DNA from 4 places in the Kribbella sp. NPDC104218 genome. Region 1 is predicted to be linked to each of the others. Evidence: riboswitches for the same ligand, from Rfam matches in the RefSeq annotation. Region 1 holds a riboswitch; each other region holds the start of a gene.
What was found. Region 1 has a riboswitch for cobalamin ahead of ACZ6ZD_RS25270 (prenyltransferase/squalene oxidase repeat-containing protein). Riboswitches for the same ligand answer to the same signal wherever they lie in the genome.
Positions count from the first base shown of each region.

Region 2: another riboswitch for cobalamin. It lies ahead of metE (5-methyltetrahydropteroyltriglutamate--homocysteine S-methyltransferase); the one in region 1 lies ahead of ACZ6ZD_RS25270 (prenyltransferase/squalene oxidase repeat-containing protein).
Region 3: another riboswitch for cobalamin. It lies ahead of metE (5-methyltetrahydropteroyltriglutamate--homocysteine S-methyltransferase); the one in region 1 lies ahead of ACZ6ZD_RS25270 (prenyltransferase/squalene oxidase repeat-containing protein).
Region 4: another riboswitch for cobalamin. It lies ahead of ACZ6ZD_RS11280 (ABC transporter substrate-binding protein); the one in region 1 lies ahead of ACZ6ZD_RS25270 (prenyltransferase/squalene oxidase repeat-containing protein).

Region 1 covers NZ_JBVJMQ010000003.1:43,833-48,564, forward strand. Annotated here, with positions in the region: gene ACZ6ZD_RS25270 (prenyltransferase/squalene oxidase repeat-containing protein) at 1-2,441, opposite strand, end outside; cobalamin riboswitch at 2,552-2,703, opposite strand; gene ACZ6ZD_RS25275 (aminotransferase family protein) at 2,718-4,085, opposite strand; gene ACZ6ZD_RS25280 (aminotransferase class III-fold pyridoxal phosphate-dependent enzyme) at 4,090-4,732, opposite strand, start outside.
Region 2 covers NZ_JBVJMQ010000003.1:707,508-712,239, reverse strand. Annotated here, with positions in the region: gene metE (5-methyltetrahydropteroyltriglutamate--homocysteine S-methyltransferase) at 1-2,262, opposite strand, end outside; cobalamin riboswitch at 2,364-2,575, opposite strand; gene ACZ6ZD_RS28035 (heavy-metal-associated domain-containing protein) at 2,640-3,803, opposite strand; gene ACZ6ZD_RS28030 (cation diffusion facilitator family transporter) at 3,922-4,732, shown strand, end outside.
Region 3 covers NZ_JBVJMQ010000003.1:152,771-157,502, forward strand. Annotated here, with positions in the region: gene ACZ6ZD_RS25720 (hypothetical protein) at 1-583, opposite strand, end outside; gene metE (5-methyltetrahydropteroyltriglutamate--homocysteine S-methyltransferase) at 611-2,815, opposite strand; cobalamin riboswitch at 2,871-3,081, opposite strand; gene ACZ6ZD_RS25730 (CoA-acylating methylmalonate-semialdehyde dehydrogenase) at 3,231-4,730, shown strand.
Region 4 covers NZ_JBVJMQ010000001.1:2,377,407-2,382,138, reverse strand. Annotated here, with positions in the region: gene ACZ6ZD_RS11295 (ABC transporter ATP-binding protein) at 1-59, opposite strand, end outside; gene ACZ6ZD_RS11290 (FecCD family ABC transporter permease) at 61-1,059, opposite strand; gene ACZ6ZD_RS11285 (FecCD family ABC transporter permease) at 1,080-2,084, opposite strand; gene ACZ6ZD_RS11280 (ABC transporter substrate-binding protein) at 2,081-3,106, opposite strand; cobalamin riboswitch at 3,130-3,308, opposite strand; gene ACZ6ZD_RS11275 (hypothetical protein) at 3,341-4,285, opposite strand; gene ACZ6ZD_RS11270 (MFS transporter) at 4,299-4,732, opposite strand, start outside.

The sequences.
Region 1 (4,732 bases):
TGTGGCTTGACGTCGGTATCGAACGGCGCGGTCGTGGCGCGAGCCAGCACCGTGGTGTCGGCGGTGACCAGCGAGCCTCCGAACATGGCCGGGATCGCCGCGATACTTGCCGGGACGTCGCTCGCTCCGGCGACCGGGCTGATCGGCAGCCCGCCGTCCGGCGTGATCGAGCCGAGCAACCGGGTCGAGGCGGACGACGTGTCGAGGCCCGCGGACTGCAGCGCGACGACGGCGGCAGCCGTGGCCGGGACATCCGGCTGGCCGTTCTGCTGCCAGCCGCCCTTCCACACCCCATCGCCGTCCTGACGGTCGGTCAGCGCCTTGAGCGCGGCGCGGAGGCTGCCCACCGGCGCCAGGGCCTCGGTAGACCCGGGCCGCACCGCGTTGAGCGCCTGGACGGCGATCGCGGTGCTCGCGATGTCGCCGGTCTGACACTTCTGCTCGGCCGGCCCGAACTGCGCCGGGAACGACCCATCGCCGCACTGCTGCCGCAGCAGCGCCTCCATCGCCCGCTTGGCTTCGTCTTGTTTGCCGGCGGCAAGGAGCGCGAGGACGCCGTACGCCTGGCTGGTGAGATTCGACTGGTCACCGGATTTGGTCAGATCGGTGATCCGCCCGTCACCCTGGATCCGGGCGGCCAGCTGATTGGCCAACTCGTTGCCGGCAGCATCTTTCGTGCCGAGAGCGAGTAGCAGGACGAGTTTCGCGAGCGGCCCGGCGTACCGGGCGTCGGGCTGGTCGTACGGGACGCCGTACGCGTAGGCCGCGATCGCGTCCGGCTGCGCCATCAGCGCCGAAATCGCGCCGACGGTGCCGGTCAGCTTCTCGGACTGCCGCAGCGCGAGGCCGAGGCTCACTGTCGCGTCGTAGTCGACGTACCGAGAGCCGTTGCGGTCGACCTCGATGTGGTTCCCGCCGATCAGCTTGCTCTGCAGGTAGCTGACCGTGGCATCAGCCGACTTGGCCTGACCGATGGACGGCGGTGGCGGCGTCGCGCTCACGGTGGTCGGCGGCGGCGTGACCGAGACGGTCGTCGTGGACGACGGGCCAGGGATGTTGTTGGTGACGGTGGTCGTGGCGCGGGGGAGCGGCGGCGCGGTGACCTGCGTGACGACGATCCGCCGCTGCGTCACGGTCTGCCGGGGCAGCGGCGGCGGGCGCAGCGTGTTGGTCTTGGTGACGGTCGGGCCGGGCTTGGTGACCGTCGGGCCCGGTTTGGTGATCGTGGGGCCGGGTTTCGTGACGGTCGGGCCCGGGGTCGTCACGGTCGCCGTCGCGGTGATCGTGACGGTCGGCGTCGGGGTGGGGGACGGCGGGTTCGGGTCCGTCCAGGCGAGGTCGGCGAACGGGACCGGGGCGAACGCGAAGATCGCCTGCGGAGTGGCGCGCCGCCATTGGTCGATCCCGATGTCGATGCCGTCGCGCAACGCCTGGCCGAGCGACTCGGAGTTGTACGCGATCGCGCCGACGTGCGGGGCGGCAGGCGTGTTGCCCGCGTTCTCCGTGGTCAGCTGATGGCGGATCATCCAGCCCTCGGCCTTGCGGTACGCCTCGTACTCGCTGCCGGCGGCGAGGGTCTGCGCGATCAGGCCGGTGCTGTTGGAGTTCGACCCTTCGGTGGAGACGCCGCCGCCGAACGAGCCGTCCTCCTTCTGCACCGACTTGAGCCACTCGAGCCCCTTGCGGATCTCGTCGTCGACGCCGCCCATGCCGAAGTTCTGCGCGGTCATCAGCGCCTGCACGGCCATCGCCGTCCCGTCGCCGTCCGGCGCGCCGCCGCCCTCGTCACACGACTTCAGGTCGTTGTAGAACATCCGGAAGAAGCCCGCCGAGCACTGCTGGCGGATCAGGTAGTCGACCGCGTTCTGCGGGACGCCGCCCGCGCGCGCCAGGCCCATCACCGCGAGCGACTGGCTGAAGATGTTCGAGTCGTCGTTGCCGGTCTCCTTGTCGCGGATCCGGCCCTCCTCGACACCGGCGTCCGCTCCCGCGATCAGGTCGAGCGTCTCGCGGCGCATGTTGCGGCCGCCGAAGTTGCGGTAGTCCTTCCCCGCGGTCACCGCCGCCAGCAACACCTTCGCCGTCGCACCGGCGATCCGGGCATCCTCGTTCGGGTACCAGCTCGGGCCTGCGTAGTCCGGCACATGTGCAGCCACCGCCCCCACCACCTGAGCAATGACCTTCGGATCCGCCTCCGCCGCGATCAACGCCCACTGCGTGTCGATCGTCAGCCCCCAGTCCGGCCCCGAGAACCCGGGGATGGCCCCATCGACCAGCTGCCCACCCAACCAAGCCGCAGCCGAGGCTGCCTGCGTGGACGCCGCTGCCTCGGAGCGTTCGGAGGCGTTGGCGGTGGTTGCCAGTGTCGGAGTCAGCAGGAGCGCGGCTGCGACGAGGGCACCGACGCGTTGAACGAAGTACCGGGCTGGGCGGGTGCGCATGGGACCTGGATTCGGGCGGGTGGTCGCGCGCGTCGCCCAGGGGCCGGCAGGCCGGTTGGGATACAACCGGGTGCCGCCCGGACTCCGCCCGTAGACCACGACGGGTGGTGGAGTTCGCAGGCCCGGCGGTGAGGCATTCCGGCTCGCGGAGCTCGCGCTCCGCCTACGGTTGCGGGTCAGCGCCGGGTTTCGACCGGCTTCCCCCCACACGTCGGGTCGTGACAAGTCACGCTTTCCGGCGGCCACCGGAAAGTTGAAGAAATCTTACCTTGAATCTCAGTCATCCAGGACCTGATGGACGGCGGCGGCGCAGGCGCGAGCCAGTTCGCTGACCTGACCGGGCGTGATGACGAGCGGTGGCCCGAGGACGAGCAGGTCGCCGTTCGTCCCGTCGGCACATCCTGTCGAGTGGTAGAGCAGCACCCCCAGGTCCTTGGCCGCGGCGACCACCCGTTCGGCGACGCGCGCACTCCGTGAGAACGGCGTCAGATCGCCAGAGAGCGCTTTCGCACCCGTTCTCGGTCCGTCGTTCCGCTCCGCACCCGGCGGCGCGACCAGCTCGATCGCCTGGAGTAGCCCTCGTCCGCGAATATCGCCGACCGCCGGATGCCCGCCGAGCTCCGCACGCAGCTCGGCGGCAAGCTGAGCCCCGCGCTCGTCCGAAGCCTCCACAAGCCGCTCCCGCTGCAAGATCCGGAGTACGGCGAGACCGGCCGCAGCACCGACCACGTGATGCGAATAGGTGTAGCCATGCACGAACCCACCGGCCTGCACCGCGTCGTGCACCGCACCGCTGCACACCGTCAACCCCAACGGCCAATACCCCGACGCCGCGCCCTTCGCCGCGACCAGCAGATCCGGACGCACTCCCCAGTGATCGCACCCGAACCACCGCCCGGTCCGCCCGAACCCGGTCATCACCTCGTCCGCGATCACCAGGACGCCGTACTTCCGGCAAACCGCCGTGATCGCCGGCCAGTAATCGTCCGGCGGCACGCAGGCCCCGAGCGCCGCCCCCGCGATCGGCTCCGCGATGAACGCGGCCACGTTCGCCGGCCCCTGCGCGACGATCATCCGCTCCAGCGCCTCCGCATGCCGCACCCCGCAGCCCACCGGATGCGACTCCGGGAACGGGCAGCGGTACTCGTACGGCGACGTCGTGTGCACCGCCGACCCCAACCACGGCTGGTACGGCGCGCGCAGCCCGGCCCGCCCGGAGACGTCCAGCGCGCCGCGAGTATTGCCGTGGTACGCCCCGGTCCGCCCGATCACCACGGAACGGTCCTCGCCGCGCGCCAGGTGATACGCGCGAGCGAGCTTGAGAGCGGTCTCCACGGCCTCGCTGCCGCCCGAGACCGGGTAGATGTACGGGTCGTCGACCGGCAGCAGCGGGCCGAGCGCTTCGGCGTACTCGATCAGGCTCGCCGAGGTGAACGCCGTCCCGTGCGCGTAGGCGACCTGGCGGGCCTGCGCGGCGATCGCGTCGGCGACCTCCGCCGAGCCGTGCCCGACGCCGACCACGATCGCGCCACCGGCGCCGTCCAGGTAGCGGCGCCCGGTGGTGTCGAACAGTTCCGCCCCGTTGCCGCCGGCCACGACCGGGAGGTCGCGGCCGGCGGCCCGGGAGAAGACGGCGCCGGTCACTCGACTAGCCGGCGACCGCGGCCGCGAACAGCGAGAGCGCTCTCTGAGCTTCCTCGGCGGTGACCACGAGCGGCGGAGAAAGCCGGATAGCGCTCTCTCCGCACTCCAGCACCAGCAGCCCGCTCTCGAACGCGCGGCTCTGCACCGCCGCCGCCTGGTCCGCCGTGGCGAACTCGACGCCGATCATCAGCCCGACCCCGCGGACGTCGACGATCTTGTCCGGGTGCTCGGCCTGGATCTTCGTCAGTCCCTCGAGCAGCAGCTGCCCGACCTGGATCGCGTTCGCCATCAGCCCCTCGGACCGGATCACCTCGAGCGTCGCCAGCCCGGCCGCGCACGCGACCGGCGACCCGCCGTACGTCGAACCGTGCGCGCCGGCCGGCCAGCTCTCCATCAGCTCGGCCCGCGCCATGAACGCGCCCAGCGGCAGCCCGGACGCGAGCCCCTTCGCGCTGATCAGGATGTCCGGCTCGACGCCGGTGTGCTCGATCGCCCACATCTTGCCGGTCCGCCCGGCCCCGGACTGGACCTCGTCGGCGATCAGCAGGATCCCGTGCTGGTCGCACAGCTCGCGCAACCGCGCCATCCAGCCGGCCGGCGGGACCAGGTACCCGCCCTCACCCTGAATCGGCTCGACGAAGATCGCC
Region 2 (4,732 bases), 660 kb from region 1:
CTGGCGAGCTGCCTCGGCGGCGGCTACCAAGGTGCGGAGAGCGGGGTCCACCTCGGCGTAACCACGCGTCTTGAGGCCGCAGTCGGGGTTGACCCACAGGCGAGCGGCGGGGATGGAGCTGAGAGCGGCGTCGAGGAGGGCCTGGGTTTCGGCCAGATCCGGGACGCGGGGCGAGTGGATGTCGTAGACGCCCGGACCGACACCGCGCTGGAAGCCGATGTCGGCCAGATCGGCGAGCACCTCCATCCGCGAGCGAGCCGCCTCGATCGTGGTGACGTCGGCGTCCAGCCCGTCGATGCCGGCGATGACGGCGCCGAACTCGGAGTAGCAGAGGTGCGTGTGGATCTGCACGTCGGCCGGCGCCCCGCCGGTCGCGAGCCGGAACGATCCGACCGACCACTCCAGGTATGCCTTGTGATCCGCCTCCCGCAGCGGGAGCAGCTCACGCAGGGCCGGCTCGTCGACCTGGACGATCCGGATCCCCGCCGCGACCAGGTCCGCGATCTCGTCGCGCAGCGCGAGCGCCACCTGGTCGGCCGTGACGCCGAGCGGCTGGTCGTCGCGCACGAAGCTCCACGCGAGCATCGTCACCGGCCCGGTCAGCATCCCCTTCACCGGTCGCGGCGTGAGCGACTGCGCGTACGCCGCCCACTCCGTCGTCATCGGCCGCGGCCGCGACACATCGCCGTACAGGATCGGCGGTCGCACGCACCGGCTCCCGTACGACTGCACCCAGCCGAGCTCGGTCGCCGCGTAGCCGTCGAGCTGTTCGGCGAAGTACTGGACCATGTCGTTGCGTTCGGGCTCACCGTGGACGAGTACGTCCAGCCCGATCTCCTCCTGGAGAGCGATCACTCGCCCGATCTCGGCCCGCATCCGCTCGTCGTACTCCGCCGCCGTGATCGCGCCGGTCCGCAGCTCGGCCCGGGCCTTGCGGACGTCGCCTGTCTGCGGGAACGACCCGATCGTCGTCGTCGCCAACGGCGGCAGGTCCAGCGTTTCCTGAGCCAGAGAGCGCTCCCCGTACGGCGCTCGCAGCCGATCCGCCGCCTGCAGCGCCGCGACCCGAGCCTGCACCGCCGCGTCCGCGCCGAACTCGACCGCGGACGGGACCCCGTCCGCCGGGCGCCGAGCGACATCCGCGAGGACGCCGTCGTCCGTGCGCAGCGCCCGGCCGAGCAGCACGACCTCGTCCACCTTCTGCCGTGCGAAGGCCAGCCGCTCCCGGACCCGCGGGTCCAGCTCGGCTTCGACGTCCACGTCGTACGGCACGTGCAGCAGCGAGCTCGACGTCGAGATCACCAGCTCGCCGACCGCCCCGAGCAGCACGGCGGCGCGAGAGAGCGCTCCCCCGAGATCTCCCCGCCAGACGTTCCGCCCGTCGATCAATCCGGCGTACAGCGTCTTGCGCTGGAACGCCGGCAGCGCGGCGATCCGGTCCACCAGCCCCGGCGCGGAGACCAGGTCGACCCCGATCCCCTCGACATCTGTTGCCGCCAGCAACGGCAGGGCCGCACCCGGGTCGCCGAAGTACGTGGTTACGACCAGCTTCGGCCGGTTCGGCAGCGCCGCCAACCGCTGGTACGTCGACTCCAGCAGGGCCAGCTCATCGTCCGTCCGGTCCTGGACGTAGGCCGGCTCGTCGAGCTGCACCCACTCCGCTCCGGCGTCGGCCAGCTGGCCGAGCAGCTCGGCGTACACCTCGACCAGCCGGTCGGCGAGCGCGATCGGCTCGAAGTCGGCCCCAGCCGCCGCGGACGGCTTGGACAGCAGCAGGAAGGTCAGCGGGCCGATGAAGACCGGCCGTGCGGTCACCCCGAGCGCCTTGGCCTCCGCCAGGTCACCCAGCGGCTTACTCGCATCAAGCGCGAACGACGTCGTCTCGTCCAGTTCCGGAACCAGGTAGTGGTAGTTCGTGTCGAACCACTTCGTCAGCTCCAGCGCGCCGATCTCGTCGCGCCCGCGGGCCATCGCGAAAGCGGTATCGAGCGCGGACAGCCCCAGCTCGCGGTAGCGCGCCGGCACCGCGCCGACCAGCTGGATGTGGTCGAGCATCTGGTCGTAGTAGGCGAACGTGTTCGCCGGGACGGTGTCCAGACCCCGATCGGTCAGGTCGGTCCAGGTGTCGGCCCGCAACTGCCGGGCGACGGCTGCCAGCTCATCGGCGCCGAGCTTGCCGGCCCAGTACTTCTCGACGGCGTGCTTGAGCTCGCGGCGCGGCCCGATCCTCGGGTAGCCCAGCACAGTGGTCGCAGTGTTCACGTCTCTCTCCTCGCGAGCGTGTCAAGGGACCGTTCGCGGGCAGAGCTCGGCCGCTGGTGCGGGCGAGCCCTCCCACGAGGCTCCGATCCCCCGTACGCCGGACGGCGCACGGACCGATGGCAGGTCTTCGGACTCACGAGCGAGCCGGCCGGAGCCGGCGCCTACTGGCCGTCGCTTCCCAGATCGGCTGATCCAGTGCTGATGACGGCGGTCGTTCCCGTATACCGCTGCGGGGCAGTCCCGGATTCGCACCGGGTTCCCTCTTGCCTCGTCCCGGCCGGAGCCGGGACGAACCATCGATACCCCGACCCTACCGCCGCCGGACCGCCGCGGCCGTGGCTTGTCTCACGTCAGGGAGCGCTCTCTCGCGAGCTTTCTCAGTCCTGCAGCGGGACGACGGTGTACCCGCGCGCCCGGATCGCCTCGAACCCGCGTTCGCGCACCTCGGCGGACGGGAACACCGCGACCACCTTCTTGGTCACCAGGTCGAACTCCGGCGGCTCGACGCCGAGCTCGCCGAGCACCTTCGTGATCGTCCGCGTGCAGTGGCTGCAGGTCATGTCGGGCACCTCGAACACCTCCGCGTCGGCGCTCGGCAGCGCCGCCGGATGCTCCACCACCGCCGGCGCGACCTCGACCCGGTCGAGCAGCCGGACGAAGGTCTCCACGAACGTGTCGGCGACCACGGCCAGCACGCTGGCCCGGCCGCCGTCGTACAGCTGTGGCGTGCGGGCGAGACAACGCGGTCGCTCGCCGGGCGCTAGGCGGCTGTACTGGACGGCGCTCGGCAGCGGCTCCAGCTCCGTATCCTGCGCCCGCGCGAGCTGGGCGTCCTTCATGGCGCGGAGGGCGACAACCGTGTCGACCGAGTACCGGACGCGGCCGGCGAAGGTGAGAAAGGACGCCGGGATCATGCCGCGCCGGTACGTCGACGCCTGCAGACCCCAGTACCAAGTCGTCGCGACGGAGTCGAAGATCGCGCTCTCCGCGATCCCGCGAGCGAACTCGGCCGCATCGCCGTACGGCGTCTGCGCGACCAGGAACGCATGCTGGACGAGCGTGCGCGCCGCCGCGTCCACCCCGGTCCGGAACACCTCCAGCGCCGTCCGGTCGGTGGTTGTTGCCGCCAGCAACTTGATCGCGCTCTCCGGCAGCTCTGCGGTCCGGCGCTGGAGCTCGGAGTCGGCCGCCAGCCGGGCCCACAGCTCGAGCGTCGCCTCCCGCGCGACGACCGGGACGACGGCGCCGAGCGGGCCGGTGTGCGCGACGTTCACGATCCCGCGGCTGTCGCGCCAAGTGATCCGGTGCTCGGCCGACGTCACCAGGTACGGCGGGCAGGGCGCCATCGACCGCGTCACGTAGTCCAGCTGAGCCGCGCTCAGGTGACCGCCGAGCACGCGAGCGACCGGCTCCTCGCGGTACTCGATCCGCCGGGGCTCGGCGTCCTCCCCGGCGTTCTGCAGCAGGCCGGGTACGGCGAGCTCGAAGAGGATGCGTGCAACCTCGGACCGATCGTCCGAGAGACGTGGTTCAGCGGTCATCGGCGCCTCCCGGGACTCCAACGGCACCACCGAGTCTAGGAAGCGGCGCGGACCGCGGCACGGTTACGCGGCGTGTCCGGTCCACAAGTGGCGGCGGGACACGGACTACTGTCGTCGCGTGAGCACAGCGACCGCGGACGGCGAGACCAGCGAGAGTCTGCTCACCGTGATCGTGGCGCTCACCGCGAACGTCCTGATCGCCGTCGCGAAGTCGGTCGTCGCCGCCATCACCGGCTCCGCATCGATGGTCGCCGAGGCAGCGCACTCCTGGGCCGACGCCGGGAACGAGGTCTTCCTGCTGATCGGCGAGCGGCGGGCCGGCAAGCCGGCCGATGCCAGCCACCCGCTCGGCTACGGCCGGATCGGCTACATCTGGTCGATGTTCGCCGCGTTCGGCCTGTTCACGGTCGGCGCCGCGGTCTCGATCTGGCACGGGATCCAGTCACTGCGCAACGGCGAGGCCGAAGAGGCGTCGTACACCTGGGCGTACGCCGTCCTCGGCGTCTCCTTCGTCCTCGAAGGGATCTCGTTCGCGCAGGCGCTGCGGCAGACCCGGTCGGCCGCGTCGCTGCGGCACGTCCGGCCGCTGCACTACGTGAAGACGACGTCCAACCCGATTCTGCGCGCGGTCTTCGTCGAGGACCTGGTCGCGCTGATCGGGATCGTCGTCGCCGCCCTCGGCATCTTCCTGCACCAGCTCACCGGCAACGCCGCCTGGGACGCGATCGGCTCGACCGTCGTCGGCCTGCTGCTCGGCTTCGTCGCGCTCTTCCTGATCAGCCGCAACATGGACTTCCTCACCGGCGAGACCGTCAGCCCGGTCGCTCACGATCGCGCTCTCCGGGCGTTGCTCGAACATCACGAGATCGAGTCCGTCAGCTTCCTGCACATGGAGTGGGTCGGCGCCGACAAGATCTTCCTCGTCGCCG
Region 3 (4,732 bases), 110 kb from region 1:
CGATCGGGAAGCCGCCGTCCGCGCATTGGGTGCTGACGGCGAAGTTCACCGCGGCCGCCGGTACGCCGCCCGGCGTCCGCTTGAGGGCGATGATGCCGAGCGACTGCGAGAAGGCGTTGCTGTAGTCGCCGAACGCCGACTTGTCCGAGATCCGGCCGGACGGCGTGACGAGCGCGCGCAGCCGGGCCGGCAGGTCGACGCCGCCGAAGGTCGCGGGGTTGAGCCCGCGGACCTGCGCGGCGAGCGTGAGCTTCGCGGTGCCGCCGGCGTACGACTCGTCGACGCCGTCGCCGACGTAGCCGGACAGGATCTCCGGCCGGGCGAGCCAGGTGGTCGCCTTGGCGGCGTTCGTCCCGGACGACTTGGTCGCGGCGAAGGCGAGGACGGCGTCGATCGTGAGCCCCTGGTCGGGGAACTTCTCGCCGCCGAAGTCGGCCTCGAACCGCTCGCCGTCGACGAGCTGGCGAGCCAGCCAGCCGGAGGCGGCGGCCGGCTTGGCCGAATGGGCGGCGGCGGTGGCCGCCGGGATCGCGACCCCGGCGGTGAGAACGAGCAGCGAACTGATGAGCGGGCGGAATCTCATGGACGGATGAGCCTTTCGGTTGGGCGGTTACAGCTCCGCGCGCAGGAGGCGCGCGGCGGCAACGAGGTTGGTCAGGGCCTGGGTGACCTCGGGCCAGGCGCGGGTCTTCAGCCCGCAGTCCGGCGTGACCCAGAGCCGGTCCGCGGGGACGACGGTCAGAGCGGTCCGGAGCAGCGCGACGATCTCCTCGGTACTCGGGACGCGCGGCGAATGGACGTCGTACACGCCGAGCCCGACGGCTCGGGAACCGTCCAGGACGTCGGCGATCGCGAGGTGGGATCGGGCCGCCTCCAGGCTGATCACATCGGCGTCGAGGTCGCGGATCGCCGGCAGGATGTCGCTGAAATCGGCGTAACACATGTGGGTGTGGATCTGCGTCGTCGCGCGCACCCGGCTGGTTGTCAGCCGGAACGCCTCGGCCGCCCACTGCAGGTAGGCGGGACGGTCGGCCCGGCGCAGCGGCAGCCCCTCGCGCAACCCCGGCTCGTCGACCTGGATGATCGGGATGCCGGTGATCTCGAGGTCGACCACCTCGTCGCGCAGCGCCAGCGCGACCTGGCGCGCGGTCTCGGCGCGGGGCTGGTCGTCGCGGACGAACGACCGGTTCAGCATCGTCACCGGACCGGTCAGCAGCCCCTTCACCGGCTTGCCCGAATGGGCCTTCGCGTACGTCGTCCAGCGGTAGTTGATCTGCGTACTCCGGTACACGTCGCCGGCCAGGATCGGCGGCCGCACGTACCGCGTCCCGTACGACTGCACCCAGCCGTTCTGCGTGGTCACGAAACCCGACAACGGCTCGGCGAGATAGCGGACGAGATCATCGCGCTCCGGCTCGCCGTGCACGAGCACGTCGAGGCCGATCTCCTCCTGGAACGCGAGGATGTCGCCGATCTCGCGCGCGATCCGTTCGTCGTACGCCGGTTGGCCGAGCGCGGCCCGGGCGCCGCGCAACTCGTCGGTCTGCGGGAACGAGCCGACCGTGGTGGTCGGGAGCAAGGGGAGCGCGAGCGCGGTCTGCTGGGCCGCGCGGCGTTCGGCGTACGGCGTCGCGCGGCGCAGGTCCGCCGGCCGGATGGACGCCGTCCGCGAGCTCACGTGCGCCTTGTTGGTGAGCGGGGAGCGCCGCCGGGCGCGGTAGGCCGCCTGATTGGCGGCGAGCTCACCCGCGATCGCGTCGGCGCCGTCGAGCAGGCCGCGCCGGAGGATCGCGAGCTCGCGGACCTTCTGCCGGGCGAAGGCGAGCCATGGCCGGACTTCGGGGTCGAGCTCGGGCTCGGCGTCCAGATCGAGCGGCACGTGCAGCAGTGAGCAGGACGTCGACACGTCGAGCCGATCGGTCAGCCGGGACAGGCGCTGCAGCGTGCTCAGCGACTTCGCCAGGTCGTTGGCCCAGATGTTGCGCCCGTCGACCACACCCGCGACCAGGCGCTTGCCGGGCAGCGGGCCCAGCTCGGCGAGGGCACCGGCTGCGGTGAAGTCGAGGGCCAGGCCGTCGATCGGCGAGTTGGCGAGTACCGGAAGCGATTCGCCGAGTCGGCCGAAGTACGACGCGACCAGCAACTGCGGCCGGTCGGTCAGGCCGCCGAGGAAGCGGTACGCGTGCTCGACCGCGGCGAGCTCCGCGGCGGACCGGTCCTGGACGAGCGCCGGTTCGTCCAGCTGGACCCACTCGGCGCCCGCGGCGCGCAGCTCGGCGAGAACCTCGGCATAGACGGGCAGCAGCCGGTCGAGGAGGTCGAGCGCCCCAGGCCGGGCCAGCAGCAAGTAGGTGAGAGGACCGAGCAGCACCGGCCGCGCGGTCAGCCCGCTGGCCAGCGCCTCCTTCAGCTCACCGACCTGTTTGCTCGCGTCGGCGGCGAACACGGTGTCCGGGCCGAGCTCCGGGACGAGGTAGTGGTAGTTGGTATCGAACCATTTGGTCAGCTGGAGCGGCGCGACGTCCTGCGTGCCGCGGGCCATCGCGAAGTACGGGTCACCGCCGCGGTACCGGTCGGGGATCGCGCCGACCATGACGGTCGTGTCGAGGACGTGGTCGTAGTACGAGAAGTCGCCGGTCGGGACCTCGCCGACGCCGTCCGCGATCAGCTGCCGCCGGCTCGCGGCGCGCAGGGCGGCGCCGGTGGCGTGCAGCTCCGCGGCGCTGACGGCGCCCTGCCAGTGGCCTTCGACGGCCTTCTTCAGCTCGCGGTTCGGCCCTTGGCGGGGCCAGCCGTGGACAGTGCTGAGTGTCAAGGGTGCTGCCTTTCGACTGACCGTCCCACGCGGTCACCGGAGGACCACGGACGCCGCGCGTCCGTGGGCAGTGGCAGGTCTTCGGACTCGTGGGCGTGTCCAGACGCGGACCCCTACTGGCCGTCGCTTCCCAGGCCGTTGACCCAGTGCTCGATGACGGCGTTCGTTCCCACTCACCGCTGCGGGGCAGTCCCGGATTCGCACCGGGTTCCCTCTTACGACGACCCGCCTGGCGGACGGGCCGAACCACATGCCCCACCAGCCTATGCGGCCGCGCAGTGACGTGCGCCATGTCTGTCCATCCTCGACATAGTTGGACGTCCTACTATATTTTTGCGGCATCCCCAGGCGATCGACCGGCACGCCACCGCGTACCCGGGCGGTCCGTCCTGCCCGCATGCGAAAGGTGTCAGCCATGACCATTGAGCTCCACCATTTCCTCGACGGCAAACCGGTTCCGGGCACCTCCGGACGCTTCGCCGACGTCTTCGACCCCAGCACCGGCGCCGTCCAGGCCCGGGTCCCCCTCGCCTCGGCGGACGAGGTCGCGGACGTCGTCCGCTCGGCCGCCGCCGCGCAGCAGGAGTGGGCCGCCTGGAACCCGCAGCGCCGGGCCCGGGTGCTGATGCGCTTCCTCGACCTGGTCCGCGCCGAGGAGGACGAGCTCGCCCGGACGCTGTCGTCCGAACACGGCAAGACGATCTCGGACGCGCGCGGCGACATCCAGCGCGGCCTGGAGGTCGTGGAGTTCGCGATCGGGATCCCGCACCTGCTCAAGGGCGAGTTCAGCGACAGCGCCGGGACCGGGATCGACGTCTACTCGATGCGGCAGCCGCTCGGCGTGGTGGCCGGCATCACGCCGTTCAACTTCCCAGCGATGATCCCGCTCTGGAAGGCCGCGCCGGCCATCGCCTGCGGTAACGCCTTCGTGCTCAAGCCCTCCGAACGCGACCCGTCGGTGCCGCTGCGGCTGGCCGAGCTGTTCGCCGAGGCCGGTCTGCCGCCGGGCGTCTTCTCGGTCGTGAACGGCGACAAGGTCGCGGTCGACGCGTTGCTGACCGATCCGCTCGTCGAGGCCGTCGGGTTCGTGGGCTCGTCCGACATCGCGCAGTACGTCTACTCGACCGCGGCCGCGCACGGAAAACGCGCGCAGTGCTTCGGCGGCGCGAAGAACCACCTGATCGTGATGCCGGACGCCGACCTCGATCAGGTCGCCGACGCGCTGATCGGAGCGGGGTACGGCTCGGCGGGAGAGCGCTGTATGGCGATCTCGGTCGCCGTCCCGGTCGGCGAGGCGACGGCCGACGCGCTGGTCGCCAAGCTGGCCGAACGGGTCCGGTCGCTCAAGGTCGGCGCCGCGCACGACGAGACCGCGGACTTCGGCCCGCTGGTCACGGCCGAGGCCGTCGACCGGGTCCGCGCGTATGTCGAGGCCGGTGTCGCCGAAGGCGCGGAGCTGGTCGTCGACGGCCGGGAGCTCACCGTGCCCGGCTACGAGAACGGGTTCTTCCTCGGCGGCTGCCTGTTCGACCACGTGCGGCCCGAGATGCGGATCTACCGCGAGGAGATCTTCGGCCCGGTGCTGTCGATCGTCCGCGCGCGGGACTACGCCGAGGCGCTGCGGCTGCCGAGTGAGCACGAGTACGGCAACGGCGTCGCGATCTTCACCCGCGACGGCGACACCGCTCGCGACTTCACCGCCCGCGTGAACACCGGCATGGTCGGGGTCAACGTCCCGATCCCGGTACCGATCGCGTACCACACGTTCGGCGGCTGGAAGCGGTCCGGTTTCGGCGACCTGAACCAGCACGGACCCGACGCGGTGCGCTTCTACACCAAGACCAAGACGGTCACCTCGCGCTGGCCGTCGGGGATCAAGGAAGGCGCCAGCTTCGTCATCCCGACGATGAGCTGAGG
Region 4 (4,732 bases), on a different contig from region 1:
TGGACGACGGCGCGGCCGTCGTAGGCGAGAGTGAGAGTGTCGGCACGGAGTTCGGACATGTCAGCCTCCTCGGCCGATGCGGTTGGCACGAGCCATCAACACGAGCAAGTACGGCGCCCCGAGGAACGCCGTGATGACGCCGACCGGGAGCGCGGTCGGCGCGAAGATCTCCCGGGCGACCAGGTCGGACGCGACCACGAGCAACGCACCCAGCGCACCAGCGGCTAGCAACCCAGCGACCCGCTCCCGAACCAGCCGCCGCGCGAGCTGCGGCGCTACCAGCGCGACGAACGCCACCGGCCCGGCCACCGCGGTCGCCATCGCCGCCAGCGCGACCCCGATCGCAATCAGCAGCGCCCGCGACAACTCAACCCGCCCGGCCAACGTCCGCGCCAAGTCATCGCCCAACTCCAGCAACCGCAGCTGCCGCGCCGAAGCCAAGGCCACCGGTAACAACACCACCAGAGCAACCCCGATCACCCAAGCATGCGACCACGTCCGCCCAGCCAGGCTCCCGGCCAACCACTGCGAAGCACTCTTCGCCGCATAGATATCCGCCAGCGTCAGCAAGTACGCCGTCGCCGACGAAATGATCGCCGTCACGCCGATCCCCACCAGCACCAGCCGATATCCGGAGACCCCGCCCCGATACGCCAACAGATAAACAGCAATTGCCGACAGCAACGATCCCGCCAGCGCTCCGGCCGGGATCCAGCCACTCCCGAACACCGTGATCATCAGGACGGCGGCCAACGCGGCCCCGGCGTTCACCCCGATCAGATCCGGGCTCACCAACGGATTCCGCGCCAGCCGCTGGAAAATCGCCCCCGACACCGCGAACGCCGTACCGACGCCGATCCCGACCAGCACCCGCGGCAGCCGGTTGTTCACGATGATGTCGTTCAGGATCAGCGTCCCGTGTCCGGCCAACGTGTCGAGCACCACCGGCAACGGAATCCGGTAGTCCCCCACCGTCAACGACACCGCGCCCACCACCAACGTGAGCACCCACGCGACGATCGATCCCACCAAACTCGCGACATCCACCCGAGTGGACACGGGCCCTACCCGCACGGTTCTCACAGTTCCGCCGTACGCCGACGCCGGACCAGCGCGATGAACAACGGCGCCCCGATCAGCGCCGTGATGATCCCCACCTGCAACTCCGCCGGCCGAACCACCACGCGCCCAACCACGTCCGCCAGCAGCAACAGAGCCGGCGCCAGCACCATCGACCACGGCAGAATCCACCGATAGTCCGCCCCTACCAGGCTACGCGCCACATGCGGTACGGCGAGACCCACGAACCCGATCGGCCCCGCGATCGCCGTCGCCGTCCCCGCCAGCACCATCACCGCCAGCCCGGCCACGACCCGCACCAGCAGCACCCGAGTCCCCAACGACTGCGCCAGCTCGTCCCCCAACGCGAGCTGGTTCAACGACCGCCCCAGCACCAAGGCCAACAAGATGCCCACCGCAACAAACGGCACTGCCTGCGTGACCACCGGCCCGGACGCCATCGTCAGCGATCCGACCACCCAGAACCGGAACTCGTTCAACGTCGACAGATCCGTCAGCGTGATCGCCGACGTCACCGACCCGAGCAGCGCCGAGATCGCCGCACCCGCCAAGGCCAGCTTCACCGGCGTCGCACCGCCCCGCCCGATCGCGCCGACCAGATAGACCACGACGGTCGCCACCAACGCGCCACCCATCGCGAACCACACGTACGCCGTCAGACTCGTCACCCCGAGGACGCCGATCGCCCCGACCACCGCCACCGCCGCACCGGCGTTCACCCCGAGAATGCCCGGATCCGCCAGCGGATTCCGGGTCACGCCCTGCATCAGCGCGCCCGCCAAACCGAGCGCCACCCCGACCAGCAGACCCGCGACGGTCCGCGGCACCCGCAGATACCGGATCACCCGATCGTTGTCGCTGCCGCTGAAATCCGCGAGGGCCAGATAGACGTCATGCGCGCCGAACCATTGGTTGCCGACGCTGAGCGACAGCAGCACGGCCACCGCGAGGACTCCACAGCACAACAGCAGCCCGGCCGCTCGCCAGCCGCCGCCCTTGATCATTTGAACAGGTCGGCGTGAATGGTCTTGGCGATGTCCTCGGTCGTGTAAGCGCCGCGCACCCCGGCGGAGTGGTTCGCGAACAGCCACGGCACCACGTGCTTGTTCCGCACCGCCTTCAGGTTCTGGTACGCCGGATTCGCCAGAATCCGAGCCACCTCTTGCTGCGAGGACGCCGGCGTCAGCGCGGCATCGCAGCACCCGCTGATCAGGATGTAGTCCGGGTTGCGCTTGATCAGCTCCTCGACGCCGACCTTCACGTTCCGCTTCGACGTCAGGTCCGCGAAGGCGTTCACCCCGCCGGCCTGCTTGATCAGCACGGTCCCGAAGTCCGGACCGCCGGACACCGTCAGCCCGCCGCCTTCCATCCCCGGCCGCAGGATCGCGACCGTCGGCTTCGGCGCGTCCTTGACCTTCGCCGCGACCGCCGCGATGCGCTTCTCCTGATCGGCGATCACCTGCTCCGCGCGCTCCGAGACCCCGAACAGCTTGCCCAGGTCGCGCAGATCGGCGTACACGTTGTTCATCGAGACGCTGGCCGGGTCGATCGCCTCGTCGCCCTTGCCGTCGGCGGTCGGGCAGAGCGGGCTGAAGATCCAGGTCCGGACGCCGAGGTCGGACAGGCTCTTCCGGCTACCGAAGCTCTCGTCGCTACCGCCGCCGGCGCTGAACACGTCGTTGAACCCCGAGAGCACGAAGTCCGGGTTCGCGGCGAGCAGCTCCTCACGGCTGGGCAGATTCTTGTAGTACTTCGCCTTGGACTGCGCATCGGCGTACTCCGGCAGCACCTCGGAGTCCAGGTACGCCGTACCGACCAGGCGGTCCGAGATCCCCAGCGCGTGGGCCATCTCGATCGCGGGCTGGTACGCCGCGAACACCCGCTTCGGCGGGCCGTCGACGGTGACGTCGATCCCGCAGTTCTTCACAGTCGTCGCGCCCGGGCCAGGGGCGTCGGCAGTCGCCGAACTGCCACACCCGGCCACCAGACCCAGCAACACAACCGACATGACGGATGTACGCAGCACGGAACCGCTCCTCCAGCACCTCGTGGACGGATCATGCCGTGGCCGGTCTCCTGGCTGACGGGACTGCGTTCACCGACCTGGTCTTCCCAGCAAGCACCAGTGACCTCCCCGAAGGGAACGGTCGGTCAACTCCCGATCACAGTGGCGAGGGCCGCGCCGGTACCGCACCGGCTTCCCGTACACCACGGCGGCGCCACAGTAACACCCGCGACGCGGTCGCACGCCGAAGTGTGGTCAGCGGTACAACCGGGCTACTGCCAACGCCAGCTGGGTCATCGCGTCCGGGTCCACCGCGCGGGCCGGCAGCGGCACCAGATCGACCAACTTGTCCTCGCCGAACCGGATGCTGGTCCGCCCGGTAGCGGAGTCGACGTACGCCTCCTCGCCGAGCGGGATGGTTTGCGCGGTCGGCAGCTTCCGGAAGGCAGTCATCAGCGCTATCGCCTGCGATGTACGCCGAGCCGACGTCGTCAGCACGCCGTTCGTGGACACCCAGCCGCAGACCAGGTCGCCACGCTCGTTCTCGCCGTCCCGCCGGTACGTCGCCTGCGCACCCATGACCTTGGCCACGGCCGCAGTCCCACGCTCGCAGCCGTCCCGGACGATCATCGGCTCCGGATCCGGCACGCCCGGCACCTGCCGGACGACGTCCTGCGCGAGGACGACGTACTGCGCCAGCGTCGCCTTGGGCCCAGCGACCTTGTAGAGCCGCCCCCGGAACAGGAACACCACGGACGTCGCGGTCCCGAAACCGCCTTCGCCGACGGCCGCGGGCTGCCCCTTCAACGCCTTCTGCTGCTGAGCCAACGTCGACTTCGTCGCCAGCTGCAGCGACACCCCGACCCGCAGGACCGGCCCGTTCGGCAGCTGGCTCAGCTGGAGCTGACAGACGTCGTACGTGATCGGTACGCCGAACTCGGCCGGCACCGGCTTCGGCTGGATCTCCACCAGCGGCACCGAGAGCGTCGACTGCACCAGCGCCTGATCCATCCGCACGCAGAGCGTGTCGGCAACCTTCGCGGACGGCGGCGTCGACGGAGTCTCAGTCGGAGTCTGGCTCGGCGTCGTCGGCACCGACACCAGCGGCGGCACGCTCGGCGCCGTCTCCTGGCCAGGGCCACCACAGCCAGCGGCGACCACTGCGAGCAACACGAACGGAACTGCCGGACGGATACGCATGGTGCAACAAAGCCTACGCTTCGTTCGCCTCTCCGGCGGCGCGCAGCTCGCGTTCCCGGACGGCGTGCTCGTCGGTGCGCGCGTCGTACCGCCAGAAGTCGCGTAAGGCAGCAGCAGTGGCAGCGACTCCGGCGACGCAGAGGATGCCGCCGCTGACGATCGACGTCCGCACGGTGGTCAGGTCAGCGACCAGACCGGACCGGCTCTGGCCGCCCAGCGGGCCGAGCATGTAGGAGAGCATCTCGATGCCGGCCAGTCGACCGCGCATCTCGTCCGGAATCGTCTGGTTCCAGATCACCGACCGGAAGAGGCCGGACACCATGTCGGACGCGCCGGCCAGCGCCAGGAAGACCAGCGCGAACCAGATGTTCGGCGCCAGCCCGGCGATGCCGATCGCCGCACCCCAACAGATCGCTGCCAGCACGACTGCTCGGCCGTGGTGATGAA